2 regions of the Streptomyces sp. NPDC059668 genome follow, and region 2 is predicted to be linked to the other one. Evidence: riboswitches for the same ligand, from Rfam matches in the RefSeq annotation. Region 2 holds a riboswitch; the other holds the start of a gene.
The links. A riboswitch is a leader RNA that binds a small molecule or an ion and turns the genes downstream of it on or off. The one in region 2 is predicted to bind cyclic di-AMP.
Positions count from the first base shown of each region.

Region 1: another riboswitch for cyclic di-AMP. It lies ahead of ACFV2J_RS09955 (M23 family metallopeptidase); the one in region 2 lies ahead of ACFV2J_RS40875 (M23 family metallopeptidase).

Region 1 is NZ_JBHWEL010000009.1:93,951-97,348, forward strand. Features, by position in the region: gene ACFV2J_RS09950 (M16 family metallopeptidase) at 1-1,324, shown strand, start outside; cyclic di-AMP (ydaO/yuaA leader) riboswitch at 1,586-1,748, shown strand; gene ACFV2J_RS09955 (M23 family metallopeptidase) at 1,762-2,526, shown strand; gene ACFV2J_RS09960 (GntR family transcriptional regulator) at 2,715-3,398, shown strand, end outside.
Region 2 is NZ_JBHWEL010000118.1:3,065-6,462, forward strand. Features, by position in the region: gene ACFV2J_RS40870 (aldo/keto reductase) at 1-427, opposite strand, end outside; gene ACFV2J_RS40875 (M23 family metallopeptidase) at 495-1,532, opposite strand; cyclic di-AMP (ydaO/yuaA leader) riboswitch at 1,544-1,701, opposite strand; gene ACFV2J_RS40880 (PP2C family protein-serine/threonine phosphatase) at 1,916-3,157, opposite strand.

The sequences.
Region 1 (3,398 bases), on a different contig from region 2:
CTTCCCCGCCCCCGAGCGCGGCACGCTGGACAACGGCCTGACGCTGCTGCACTGCGACCGGCCGGGCCAGCAGGTCGTGGCCGTCGAGGTGCTGCTCGCCGCGCCGCTGGAGGCCGAGCCGGCCGGACTCGACGGCATCGCCACGATCATGGCGCGCGCGTTCTCCGAGGGCACCGACAAGCTCTCCGCCGAGGAGTTCGCCGCCGAGCTGGAGCGCTGTGGCGCCACCCTGGACGCGCACGCCGACCACCCCGGTGTACGCCTCTCCCTCGAAGTGCCCGTCTCGCGCCTCCCCAAGGCGCTCGGTCTGCTCGCCGACGCCCTGAGGGCACCGGCGTTCGCGGAGAGCGAGATCGAGCGGCTGGTGCGCAATCGGCTCGACGAGATCCCGCACGAGAGCGCGAACCCGGCCCGCCGTGCCGCCAAGGAGCTCTCCAAGGAGCTGTTCCCGGTGACCTCGCGGATGTCCCGTCCCCGGCAGGGCACCGAGGAGACCGTGCGGAAGATCGACGCGGCGGGCGTCCGCGCCTTCTACGACCGGCACGTGCGCCCGGCCACGTCCACCGCCGTGATCGTCGGCGACCTCACCGGCGTGGACCTCGACGGGCTGCTCGCCGAGACGCTCGGCGCCTGGACCGGTTCCTCCGCCGAGCCGCGTCCGGTACCGCCGGTCACCGCCGACGACACCGGCCGCGTGATCATCGTGGACCGCCCCGGCGCGGTCCAGACGCAGCTGCTGATCGGCCGTGTCGGCTCGGACCGGCACGACCGGGTCTGGCCCGCCCAGGTGCTCGGCACGTACTGCCTCGGCGGCACCCTCACCTCGCGCCTGGACCGGGTGCTGCGTGAGGAGAAGGGCTACACCTACGGGGTGCGGGCCTTCGGTCAGGTGATGCGTTCCGCCCCGGACGGCACGGGTATCGCGATGCTCGCCATCAGCGGCTCCGTGGACACCCCGAACACCGGGCCGGCGCTGGACGATCTCTGGAAGGTGCTGCGCACCCTCGCCGCGGACGGTCTGACGGACGCCGAACGGGACGTCGCCGTGCAGAACCTGGTGGGTGTGGCGCCCCTCAAGTTCGAGACCGCGGCGGCCGTCGCGGGCACCCTCGCCGACCAGGTCGAGCAGTACCTGCCGGACGACTACCAGGCGACGCTGTATCAGCAGCTCGCCGCGACCGGCACCGTGGAGGCCACCGCGGCGGCGGTGAGCGCCTTCCCGGTGGACCGTCTGGTCACCGTCCTGGTGGGCGACGCCGCGCAGATCGAGGAGCCCGTCAAGGCGCTCGGTATCGGTGAAGTGACCGTCGTGGCCGCGGAGTAGAAGCCGGACGGAGAGCGCGGCAAAGAACGCGCCAGGGAACGCGGCGGAAAACGCACGTCCCAGGGGGCCCGGGTGACCGAAGAGTCGCCCGGGTCCCCTTTTGCCCGGACAACATCCTCAATTTGTCCGTATTGATGGGGTGGTTGCCTTTCTGCCCTGTGGCATGCACTACAAAAACCGTGATCCGTTTGTTGATTGAAAGTCGGCCCCCTTAGCGTCGGTCCGGCTGTTCGTCAGGCAGTGCGCCGCGTCCGCGGCACCGGACAGTCATCGCCGAGTCCCCGTACGGCGCGAGCCAGGGGAGCCGGGGACCCGTACGCAGTCCCTGGGGTGAATCGGACCCCCCTCCCCGTGAGGGCGTCCGTAGGAGACCTTCCTGCTCCGAACCCGTCAGCTAACCCGGTAGGCGAGAGGGAAGGAAAGGACCAAGCCCCTTCATGGCGTTCACCTGTGGCACCGGGAAACACCGTCGTCCGAGCCGCGTGAAGCGCACCACCTCGAACGCCGTCGGCGTCGCGGCGCTCACCACCACCGGTGTCATCGGAACCCTGGCCGCCCCGGCCTTCGCCGCGGACAGCTCCGTCGAGCAGACCGGGCTGACCCAGGCCGTCACCATCGGCGACACGGTCGCCGCCCAGATCGACGCGCAGGCCGCCGCGCAGCAGCGCGCCGCCGACGAGGCCGCCGCCCGCCGGCAGGCCGAACAGGCCGCGCGCAAGCGGGCCGTCGAGGAGGCCGAGAAGGAGCGCGAGGCCAAGGAGCGCGCCGCCCGCGCCGCCGAGCGCAAGCGCCTCAACACCTTCGTCCTGCCGATCCCCGGCTCGTACGTCTCCACCGGCTACAAGGCCGGCGGCAGCCTCTGGTCCTCCGGCAGTCACACCGGCGTGGACTTCCACGCGGCGTCCGGCACCCCGGTCCACGCGGTCGGCTCGGGCACGGTCGTCACGGCCGGCTGGGGCGGCGCCTACGGCAACCAGGTCGTCCTGCGGATGCACGACGGCACGTACACGATGTACGGCCACCTGTCGTCCATCGGTGTCGCCGTCGGCCAGACCGTCACGCCCGGCGACCGGCTGGGCCTCTCCGGGGCCACCGGGAACACCACCGGGCCCCACCTCCACTTCGAGGCCCGCACCACGGCGGAGTACGGCTCCGACATCGACCCGGTCGCCTACCTCCGCTCGCACGGCGTGAACGTCTGACGCCCGGCGTCCCCGCTTTCGAAGCCCCGGCTCACCCGAGCCGGGGCTTCGTCGTTTCGAACGGCTGTCTGTCCAAAAAATATCCATGGATTCCGGCCCGCCATCGGAAATTCCGGCTCGCTGCAATAGAGTCGCCGAACGAGCGTCAATCGACCGCGTTTCGCGGGGATTAAGGCGGAGGTCGGGTCATGCGCATTCCCGCGCACTCGGTATGCACGGCGATCCGCGACGACATCGTCGCGGGTGTCTACGAGCGCGGCGGCCGGCTCACCGAGGAACTGCTCGCCCGCCGCTACGGCGTCTCGCGCGTCCCGGTGCGCGAGGCCCTGCGCACCCTGGAGGCCGAGGGGTTCGTCGTCACCCGCCGGCACGCGGGCGCGTGCGTGGCGGAGCCCACCGAGCAGGAGGCCGCGGACCTGCTGGAGATGCGCATGCTCCTGGAGCCGCTGGGGGCGTCCCGGGCCGCCCAGCGGCGCACCGAGGCCCACCTCAAGGTGCTGCGAGGCCTGGTCAGGCTGGGTCAGGAACGCTCCAGGAGGGGGAACAGCGAGGATCTGCGCTCCCTGGGCGGCTGGTTCCACGAGACGCTCGCGCAGGCTTCCGGGAGTCCCGCGCTGACGTCCACGCTGGCCCAGCTGCGGCACAAGATCGCCTGGATGTACACGGTCGAGGCGCCCGCCGACCCGGTGGAGTCCTGGGCGGAGCACGGCGGCATCGTGGACGCGGTGGCGCGCGGCGACGGTGAGCGGGCCCGGACCGTCACGGCGCTGCACACCGAGCGCGCGACGGCCGCGCACCGGCTGAGGTTTCCCGGTGGGGGAGATCGCCCGGACCGTGTGAGGACTTCGCAACATCCCGTAAACATGACGGGC
Region 2 (3,398 bases):
GCTCGTCGAGGGTGCCGATGATCTCCTCGACCGGGACCGAGGTGTCGTCGAAGTGGGTGTAGTACAGGTCGATGTAGTCCGTGCCGAGCCGGCGCAGCGACGCGTCGGCCGCCGCCCTGATGGTGTCCGGGGCCAGCCCCTTGTACTGGGGATGTGCGCCGACCTTGGTGGCGAGGACGACGTCGGAGCGGTTGCCGCGCGCGGCGAACCACTTGCCGATGATCGTCTCGGACTCACCGCCCCTGTTGCCGGGGATCCAGGCCGAGTAGCTGTCGGCGGTGTCGACGAAGTTGCCGCCCCCGGCCACGTACGCGTCGAGGACGGCGAAGGACTGCGCCTCGTCGGCGGTCCAGCCGAAGACGTTGCCGCCGAGGGCGAGCGGGAAGACCTCGATGTCGGAGGAACCGAGCTTGCGGAGAGGAGTCATACCCCATTTCAACAGTCGTACCGGACGACTGCATTCCGCGCCCGCCGTGTGCACGGCGGGCGGCGGATCAGGGGTTGATGCCCTTGCTGTGCAGCCATGCCATCGGGTCGATCGCGGCGCCGCCGTCGGGGTGGACCTCCAGGTGGAGGTGCGGCCCGGTCACGTTGCCGGTCGCGCCCACCCGTCCGATGACGTCGCCGGTGGCCACCTTCTGCCCCACGCTGACGCTGATGGACGACTGGTGGCAGAACCACAGCTCCGTGCCGTCGTCGAGGGTGAGGATCGTCCGGTAGCCGTACGCGCCGGCCCAGCCCGCCTCCGTGACGGTGCCGCTGTGGATCGCCTTGATCAGCGTGCCCGTGGGGGCGGCGAAGTCGAGACCGGTGTGATACCCGGAGGACCACATGGATCCGGCGTCGCCGAAGCGGGAGGTCAGGGTGTACGAGGAGGTCGGCAGCGAGTAGCTCTTGGCGAGCTCCGCGAGGCGCGCGGCCTCGGCCTTCTGCTTGGCCTCCGCGTCCGCCTTCTTCTTCGCGGCGGCTTCCTTGGCCTTGGCCTCGTCCTGCTGTTCGGCGGCCAGCGCGACGGCCTTCTTCGCGGCGGCGGTCTCGGCGGCGGCCTGGGCCGCGCTGTCGACCTGGTCCTGCTGGGACTCGGCCTGCTCCATGATGCGGGCACGCAGCGCCTCACCGGCGTCCGCGTTGCCCTGCGCGGCGTCGGCGGTGGTGAGACCGGCGCCGGTGAGCGGGGTGGAGGAGCCCTTAGGCGCGCTGGAACCGCCGTCGGATATCAGGGCCTTGGCCGACTGGGTGACCGAGGAGAGGTCCGGCAGCGAGATCGACACGGGCGGCTTGCCGGGCGAGGCGGTGGCGATGCCACCCGCGCCGACGGCGGCCAGGACACCGACGCCGAGAACGGTGGAGCTGCGGGCGAGTCCGCCTCCGCGCTGCTTGGAGACGCGGTGCCGGCCGCGGACGGGAGCGATGGAATCCGCGGTGGGGTTCCACTCCTCCCAGGGGCCCTCGTCGTCGCCGCGGACGTGACCGAAAGTCTGGGGGTCGTTCGGCGCGAACGAAGTGGGCTGGGCAGGCCGGTTGGACGCCACGTGGGCGCGCTCCTTTCCTTCCTTCTCGCCTACCGGGTTAGCTGACGGGTTCGGAGCAGGAAGGTCTCCTACGCGCGTCAACCCACGGTGTCTCCACCGTGAAAGACGCTCGATTCACCCCAAGTTGGTGGTTCCCCGGTTCCCTCGCGGGATTCGGCGCGTGCGCACGGAGCCATCTCTTGTGACGGCTGGGACGACCGCGCTGCGTTATCGAACGTTAATAGACTCGGGTACCGGATTCCAAGCCGTTCGTACTGATCATTGCGCTCTCTTGGCCAGGACTTACGGGGCATGACCGGGGGAAAGCGGGCGAGTTGGCCCGGCCCGGCTTCCGGCACCGTTTTGACGGTGCGTCAGCTGCTATGCGGAGGGGCAGCGTCCGACTACCCCTGGTGACAACGGCCGGGAATCCCTGCCGGCTCCATGGGGCGCCGGACGGCGAGGAGCGCCATGTCGTCCGCCAGGGCGCCGCCGGTGTGCCGGCGGACGCCCTCCGCGAGCGCGGTCAGCAGGGCCTCGGGATCACGGAAGGTCCGTCCGGCGAGCCGCTCGGCCGGTTCGTAGAAGTGGCCGCGGTTGTCCCGCGCCTCGGACAGGCCGTCGGTGTGGAACAGGAGCGTGGAGCCGGGCGGGAAGTCCGCCCGCTGCGCGCGGTCGGGCCAGCAGCCCAGTTCGCCCATGCCGAGCGGCAGCGCGGGGTCCGCGGCGGCCAGCGTGAACAGCGTGCCGTCCGCGTGCAGGAGCAGCGGTGACGGATGGCCGCGGTTGACGACCCGGACCACGTCTCCCCCGTGCGGGATCTCCGCGAGGACGGCAGTGGTGAACCCCTCGAAGGCGTCCAGGCTCCCGCGCCGGGCGCCCTCGCGGACCAGTGCCCGCTCCAGTCGCTGCGCGACCGCCTCCAGCGTCGCCTCCTGCTCGGCCGCCTCGCGGAACGCGCCGATGACCACGGCGACGGCGGCCACGGCGCCCATGCCCTTCCCGCGGACATCACCCACCACCAGCCGTACGCCGTGCGGAGTGTCCTGCACCGCGTACAGGTCACCGCCGATGAACGCGCCCGCCTGGGCCGCCTCGTACCGCGCCGCGACCTCCAGGCCGCCGATCCGGCCCTCGGGTTCCGGCAGCACGGCGCGCTGAGCCGCCTCGGCGATCTGGCGGGCCGAGGCGAGCCGTTCGTCCGAGCGGCGGACGAGGACGTTGATGAGGACGGCGAGGGCGGTGACGGTCGCCACCGTGGCGACCTCGGTGATCGAGCCGATGCCCATGTGCAGGCCGAACCTGAGTCGGCAGGCGAGCAGCGCGGCCAGCGTCATGGCCCCGGTGAGGAGGGTGCCGCGCAGCGAGAGGAGCGGCGCGGCGACGAGTGGGGCGGCGGTGAAGAGCGGGGCCGCGGTGAAGTCGGGCGGGGTCAGCCAGTCGTAGACCACCGCGACGACGACGAGCAGGACCGGCAGCGCCCGTACCAGCGTCCAGGCGCGCGAGATGCGGGGGACGTCCGGCGCTCCCGGGTCCGGCGGCCGTCCGTCCCGTGGCCCCGGATCGGGCGCGGGACCGCCGGGCAGCCGTCCGGCCGGCCGGTCGGAGGGCCGTTCGGCCCGCTGCGCACCTCCTCGCTGCCCCACCCGTCCAGGTTTCCCGGAGCGGGCGGAGGGGGCCAGCGGTGTGGACCGACCGGGGGACGTCCCTCGGCTCCGCCCTTGATTTCGCCCTCGGTTTCGCCCTCAGCTCCGCCCTCGGTTCCGTGCGGGCCGTCGGAGGGACCAGGGACGGGAAACGCCGGGAACCAGCAACGCAGGAGGCCGAAAGCAGCGCGGGCGCGGAAACACCAAGGGCCGGAACTCGTGAATCCGAGTTCCGGCCCTT